DNA from 2 places in the Vibrio misgurnus genome. Region 1 is predicted to be linked to the other one. Evidence: riboswitches for the same ligand, from Rfam matches in the RefSeq annotation. Region 1 holds a riboswitch; the other holds the start of a gene.

Region 1 (3,786 bases):
ATTTTCACTATTACTTTGAACAGCTGCCTTGTTTTAACTGTAAAAACACCAAAGTCAGTACCGATCTTGGTTGGTTAACTGCCGCGATGAAAGAGGAAGTCTTAGCTCAGGTTGCAGAGTTGATTGCCCAAGACAACCTTGAGCCGGATTTAGCCGTAAACGTGACTTGCAGTGAATCGCAAGCGCGGGATTACTTGTTACTGAATTTCTTTGGTTATTCAGAACAAGAGCTGGTGGATCAGGTGGATGCGGAAGATGAGCAAGAAGTTGCCGATGAAATTGCTGAACTACTGGCAGATGGTGACGAGAGTATTGTGTTTGAGCACGACATTGCCCTGCAAAGTTGTACTGAGTGTGAGATAGAAGAAGAGTAACACTCCGTCAGGATTGAGTGGCTAACTGTTGGCTGAACGCCAATTGTGGCACTTGCCGCTTGGCATAAAAAATCCCCCGGCCTTGGCTGGGGGATTTTGTGTTTTAGAGCGGGATTACAGTTTGTCCCACGCCATTTCCCAATGACTACCCGTACCTGGTTGGTACTGAGTCGCATTGGTAGTCCACTGTTGGCAGTAACCTGAGTATGGCCATGGCTTACATTGGTAAATGGCGCCATCTTCAGCCAGCACTTTGCTGCCATCAACGTATTGATCTAAACCGTGAGGGAAGACAAAGTCATAATCCCCTTCGCTAGGTGGCGTTTGTGGCTCGACCAGCATGAAATCTAGGGTTTGTTGATATTGCAAGTTGCCATCGCGATCTTTGCTGCGAGACACCAGCATATGGTGGCCAGCTTTGGCTTCGCTGAGTGTCAATTGCACTGATTTTACTTCACCATCGTTAATGGCTTGGCTCCAGCTTGCTAATGGTGTCTGATGATGATTATACACCGTCAGTTCTGCGGTCATGTCACCTTGCGCTTCAAGCGTCAGATCCAGTTGCACCGGTTGTTCACCAATCTGGTAGTTGGCAGCTAAACCGGATACGGTGAGCGAATATTCTGGCTGTGGTGCTTCGATGTGATAACCGATTTCAACCCGTTGTAAGCCACTCGAATCTTTTAGATAGATTGGGTTAGTGCCGTATACTGGCACAAACTGATCACCATTGAGCTGGCCAGCTCGTAGCTGAGTTTGGGTTTGGTTGATTTTACTGGCTAAAGCATAAGACCACTGGTTGGCTTGGGTCAGCGTTTGCGAATCGATTTTAAGCTCAGTGCGGTAAGCTGGGTTTTCACCGGCAGCATCAAATACACGAGTAAATACGGTATCACCAATACTCAGGTCCATGGTTGGGATGATCTGCCCACCTTGTTGCCAATCTGGGATCACTGGGCTATCGCCAGCAAATTTGACATCGATGACGTTGTAAAACGCCGCCGCCGTATCACCCACATCCCACACCGCAAGGATCACATGGTAGCCTTCGCGCTCAGGCACAATACACTCATGGCTAACCAATTTCGGCGGTTGCACCATATTGCCTTCAATCACACAAAATGGGTTTAGATCAAAAGAATCACGTGATAGGGCTTGGTTGGCGTTCCAATCCGGTTTGGTGATGTAGTATTTCCAATCTTTGGTGACGTGGTTGGCGGTAAACGTCCACTCAAAGTTTTGTGGACCGGCTTGAATTGGGCGTTTTACCCAACGATCCGCAGTTTGCTCATCAAGTGCAGCGGCCAGTGCGCTTTCTGCGCTGGCGATTTTGCCATCACGCGGTCCTGAGATTGGGAAACCTTCCGGTCCTTCAACACTTTGTGGCTCATATTGAATTGCGCCGCAGTTGGTGTTTTTCTCACCGCTGTCATTGGCGGCATATTTACACAATGCGACACGTCCTTCCGCGACGCCGTTTTCCACTGCTGACACATAACCATGGCCATAGGCGATACCACTGATTGCCGATAATGCTAAAGTAATAGCGGTCATTATAGGTTGCTTTTTCATCACAAACTCTTTTTTGTTGGCTGACATATTGTGCCTGATCGATAGTCAGGCGTTATTTTTTTGTTCATTCAGCAACGCAAGCCGACAACGCAGTGAAACTGTGCTGGCAACCCCGCTATCATAGCGATCAAGCCTGTGTTTGAACGAGCGGCTTGAACGCCACAGACCGGTGGTTTTGCGTCCCACTTTTTCAAGTGGTTTGCCGAAATGTGATCAAGCGCAAATTTAACCAAATTAAGCCCAGAAAGCCACTGAGTGCCCAATTTATGGAATCAAACTCTCATCATGATGATTTTACATTTAACTGATTGATATTAAATGTAAATGATTATCGTGTTTTCTATGGGAATGCTTGGTGTAAGGTCAGATTTTGCCTACATGATTTCAGGCTCAAACATAGTGATCGAATCACCAACAATTTTGAGATTGGCAGCTAAAATGAAAGGTGTAATTACTTTCATCGAGATAAGACTAATAAAATAATGTTTTATTGTTAACTTGTTGTTTTTATTTAGCTTGTTGCTTACAGAATACGCCTGTACGCCCGAAAGTCATTGCAGCTTACTGTGAAGTACTTCAAAATTAGGACGTTTATATTTCTTCTTGGTTAAGAATGAGGTTGTGATGAGAGTCGCTGATCTGCTAAAGCATCGAGCTGAACATTTGGTTAAGCACACTGAGTTTAAACAGTGGATGTCACCTTCAGTACGTGAATACTGGGATGATATTTTGAGCAAAACCCATCGTCGCCCGCTATTTGCTTGGGTGAAAGATTTGCATTTGCCAGCCAATGAAGAGACTCCCATCCCAGAGCCGATTGTGCTCAATCCTCAAGCACAACAAGTGTATGATCAGCTACAACATCAAGTGGGTGAAGTGATCCACACGGGTGAATGGTTGCTGGTCGATCAATCGCGCATTAATCAGTTTGGTGCTGTCACCGAAGATATGCAGTGGATCCATACCAATCCTGAGCGTGCTGCAGTGGAATCTCCCTTTAAAACGACCATCGCGCATGGCTTTTTGACGCTAGCGTTATTGCCGAAATTGACCGACAGTGTTGATGAAGAGAATTCGCTATTCCCGAGTGCCAAAATGGTGGTCAACATTGGCCTTAATTCCGTGCGTTTCCCATACCCAGTTAAAGCGGGCAACCGCGTGCGGGCGGTGAGTACGTTATCAAAAGTCACGCCGATCAAAAAAGGTCTTGAGATTGAACGTGAAATTAAGGTTGAAATTGAAGGTGTGCGCCGCCCTGGCTGTGTGGTGGTTTCAGTGATCCAACTGCATTTTTAGTGGCTAACGATCACAAACGACAACAAATCAAATTCAACTAAGGAGAGCACAAGCTCTCCTTAGTCTTTTTTGCTCCGAACACTTCTTAATCCGGCAAGTTACTCTTCATTGCTTGGCATAATATAGCCATATTCCACAATCAATTTTTTGGTTGGTTCAGATTGTAAAAAGGCAATGAATTGCTTGGTCTGCTCACTTGCTTTCTCTGGGTAGTGCAAAATCAAGAAAGGGCGTGAGAGTTGGTAGCTGTGTTTAGCGATGTTATCTGCGCTGGGTTCGGTTTTTTCAAACTGGATGGCCTTAATCGATTTATCGACCGAACCAATCGAGATAAAGCCAATCGCTTGGGTATTGTGGTTGACTAAGGTTTTCACCATGCTGTTGCTATTCACCACTAAAGCGGTTGGAGTAACGTCAGACACTTGGCGATTATTGACTGTTTTGGTCAATCCCATCAAGCTTTCAAAGCTGTAGCGCGAGCCGGAAGAGGCCTCCCGAGTGACCAAGGCAATCTTCTGATCATGACCACCGACTTGTTTCCAGT
Region 2 (3,786 bases), 210 kb from region 1:
CTGCTTAGCCCATGGGCTCAGTTTTAAAGTTTCGCAAGGCAACGTTCTGCAACTCAGTCCGCCTTTAATTATCACCCGTCAAGAGCTGGATAAAGCTCTGGATATTTTGCACTCCGCTTTGCTCGCCGTAAGCCAGCAAATGGGTTATTCACATTAAGGAAACACTATGCACTCTCCGATTCAAGCGGTTATTTTTGATTGGGCTGGCACCATTGTTGATTTTGGATCCTTTGCGCCAACCTCGATTTTTGTTGAAGCGTTCAAACAAGGTTTTGATTTTGCGATCAGCCTTGATGAAGCACGCGAGCCAATGGGGCTGGGTAAATGGCAGCACATTGAAGCAGTTGGCAAACTACCGAGCGTTGCCGAGCGTTGGCAAAATCAATTCGGTCGTGCCATGGATGCCAGCGATATTGATGCGATTTATGCCGCCTTTATGCCGTTGCAAATCGCTAAAGTCGCCGATCACGCAGCGCCGATCCCACACGCGTTAGAGGTGGTTAATCAACTGAAAAAGCAAGGCATTAAGATTGGATCTTGCACTGGCTACCCACGTCCAGTCATGGATGTGTTGATCCCGGTCGCGGCCGATTACGGTTATCACCCAGATTATGTGGTCGCAACGGATGACTTAGCGCAAGGCGGCCGACCAGCCCCCTTTATGGCACTGAAAAATGTAATTGAACTTGGGGTAACCAATGTGCGCGCTTGCGTCAAAGTCGATGATGCGCTGCCAGGTATTGAAGAAGGCCACAATGCCGGCATGTGGACAGTGGGTTTACTGCTGTCGGGCAACGAGGCCGGGTTAACCCTCGAAGAGTATCAAAATGCCGACGCGGCAACGCTACAAGCGGCCCGTGAACGCGCCAGCGCTAAATTGCAACTAGGTAAACCTCACTACTTAATTGATACAATTGCCGATTTACCAGCCGCCCTAGCCGACATTGAACGCCGACTCTTAGCCGGTGAGCAACCTTAAACTCGCTGTGCGGTCAATGGTCGAATGAAGCCATTCACACTCTGACTCAGAAACCTGCTACGGCAGGTTTTTTGCCCCAATACACGGCGCAGATATCACTCACCCACGCCCTCACGCTCAAACTAACGGTGTAAAAACAAACTGCTTAGCCATAGCAGAAATGATGCCGTAGTGTTAACTCCTACCTAGAGAAAAAACTATTCACATCACGATTATTCGACGCAGTTATTATTCAACGAAAAGTTCATCAACCACTTCCGTTTTTTTGAATAAGTATCACAGCAAATCGTTTGTATCTATGGCTTTGCAACGGCGATAATCCGCAGCGACTTTTGGCTTGGTTTGATTGTGCGATCATAACCAACGCTTAAAAAAGCATTTTTTACACATAAACTAGCGGACTCACTGTTAAGCCGTTGTCTATGTTTGTTGTTTATCAATCATATCCATTTGGCAAATCATCTGAAAAGATGAGACGCAAAGCTTCCGGCCTGTCGAGTGCTTATTGCACTCTATGGTAGCGGGGTTGCAAATCAACCAATGGTTGTTTTGATGATCTTATGGGTTAATCATCAAGGTTATGTTTATGCTTAAACAATCTATGCTCTCCCTGTCTATTTTAACGGCGCTCACCAGCGCCAGCGTATTCGCTGCTGCGCCGGGTAAACCAACCTTAGGCTGGGGCGATTACACTTACGCACTAGTCGAAGTTGATCAATCGCAAGTCGCTTATGAAAAGCTGGTTAAAGCGGTACATGATGAGATCAGCATTGAAGTCACTTGGGATGTATGGTCTGGCGATGCAGCGCAAACCGCGCGGATTTTGCTCGATGATCAAGTGGTTTGGGAAGGTGCAGCCTCCGCCAACCGAGCGGTGTTTAAAATGAGTAAAGGTGGCCGCTATAATATGGCGGTGGAGCTGGAAAACCAAGACGGCACCAGTCGCTCAGAGACCCAGTTGCTCACCATTGCCGATACCGATGGCAGCCATTTAGAACCCATGTCGACCATTTGGACTGAAAACAACCAACCATACCAGAATCAATCGGGCAAAATTGTCGGTACCTACTTTGTTGAGTGGGGAGTTTATGGCCGTAATTATCCGATGGATAAAGTACCGACCGCTAACCTAAACCGCATTCTTTACGGTTTTGTGCCAATCTGTGGCGGCGATGGCATCAATGACTCGCTCAAAACTATCGATGGATCTTTCCAAGCACTGCAAAGCGCCTGTGCTGGCCGTGACGATTTTAAAGTGGCAATCCACGACCCATGGGCAGCAATTCAAAAACCACAACTTGGTGTTGAAGGTTGGTCTGCTCCCTACAAAGGCAACTTTGGACAAATGATGGCGGCGAAAAAAGCCAATCCCGATCTAAAAATTCTGCCATCGATTGGCGGTTGGACGCTGTCTGATCCGTTCTTCCTGATGCACGACGATGCGAAACGACATACCTTCGTTGCCTCAGTCCGTGAATACCTCGAAACTTGGAAATTTTTCGATGGGGTCGATATTGACTTCGAATTCCCAGGCGGTGGCGGTGCTAACCCAAATCTTGGCGATAAAGAGCGCGATGGTGAGCTGTATGTAACAATTCTTAAAGAGTTACGTACCATGCTTGATGAGCTGGGCAGCAAAAATGGCCGCTACTATGAGCTCACTTCAGCGATTAACGTCGGTTACGATAAGCTGGCAGTGGTTGATTATGCTGAAGCGGCTAAATACCTTGATAACATCTATATGATGTCTTACGACTTCTATGGAGCTTGGGATAACAGCGTATTAAACCATCAAACCGGACTACATCAGTCTAGCGTCAACAGCGCCGAATCGGCATCCAAATACTACGCTTCGCGCGGTGTCGAGCTGTTACTAGAACAAGGTGTTCCAGCGGAAAAACTGGTGATTGGCGCAGCCGCTTATGGACGTGGTTGGACCGGTGTACACAACTACACCAATGGTAATCCATTTACTGGCGTTGCGACTGGCCCAATTAAAGGCACTTGGGAAAATGGCGTGGTGGATTATCGCGATATCGTCAATAACCACGGTGCAAGTCAAGGATTTGAATACGGTTATGACCAAGCGGCTGAAGCGCCGTACCTGTTTAAAGCCTCAACCGGTGATTTGATCACCTACGATGATCCACGCTCAATCAAAGCCAAAGCTCAATATGTGATGCAGCAAGGTATGGGCGGTATCTTCCACTGGGAGATGGATGCAGATAATGGTGATTTACTCAATGCCATGCATGAAGGTTTAGGCCATGGTGATGGTTCAACTGAACCAGAAAACCGAGCACCAATTGCTCGTGCCGGCGCGGATAAAACGGTTACCGGTCCAATCACTGTTACATTAGATGGTTCACAGTCTAGCGATCCTGAAGGTGAAACGCTGACTTTCCATTGGGCACAAACCGGCGGTAATCCACTGACCATCTCTAATAATCATACCGCGCAAGCCAGCATTGAGGTTCCTGCCACAGAGATCGATCAGGCGTACACCTTTACCCTTAGCGTAACGGATCCGAAAGGGGCCTCCTCGACTGACAGCGTGGTGATCACCAACCAAGCTGCGGCGAGTAATCAAGCGCCAACCGTGACGCTATCTCCTGTCACTTATGTCAATGAGCAAGCGCAGTTTACCCTGACTGCCAACGCGTATGATGCTGATGGCGACACCCTAGCTTACACATGGAGTATTCCAAGTGAGTTTGTGCTACTGGATGGTGGTCATGAAAGTTCAGTAACCCTTAGCGCACCAGAGGTCGATGCCGATACTCAATTCACAATTGAAGTTACCGTGA

The links. Region 1 has a riboswitch for cyclic di-GMP ahead of gbpA (N-acetylglucosamine-binding protein GbpA). Riboswitches for the same ligand answer to the same signal wherever they lie in the genome.
Region 2: it holds a riboswitch for cyclic di-GMP, as region 1 does, so the genes downstream of both, OOK74_RS11870 (glycosyl hydrolase family 18 protein) here and gbpA (N-acetylglucosamine-binding protein GbpA) in region 1, are expected to answer to the same signal.

Annotation. Positions count from the first base shown of each region.
Region 1 is NZ_CP113242.1:576,423-580,208, forward strand. Features, by position in the region: gene OOK74_RS14340 (hypothetical protein) at 1-374, shown strand, start outside; gene gbpA (N-acetylglucosamine-binding protein GbpA) at 489-1,946, opposite strand; cyclic di-GMP riboswitch class I at 2,049-2,160, opposite strand; gene OOK74_RS14350 (MaoC family dehydratase) at 2,571-3,242, shown strand; gene OOK74_RS14355 (phosphate ABC transporter substrate-binding protein PstS family protein) at 3,341-3,786, opposite strand, start outside.
Region 2 is NZ_CP113242.1:106,442-110,227, reverse strand. Features, by position in the region: gene OOK74_RS11880 (aspartate aminotransferase family protein) at 1-157, shown strand, start outside; gene phnX (phosphonoacetaldehyde hydrolase) at 167-979, shown strand; cyclic di-GMP riboswitch class I at 1,422-1,513, shown strand; gene OOK74_RS11870 (glycosyl hydrolase family 18 protein) at 1,566-3,786, shown strand, end outside.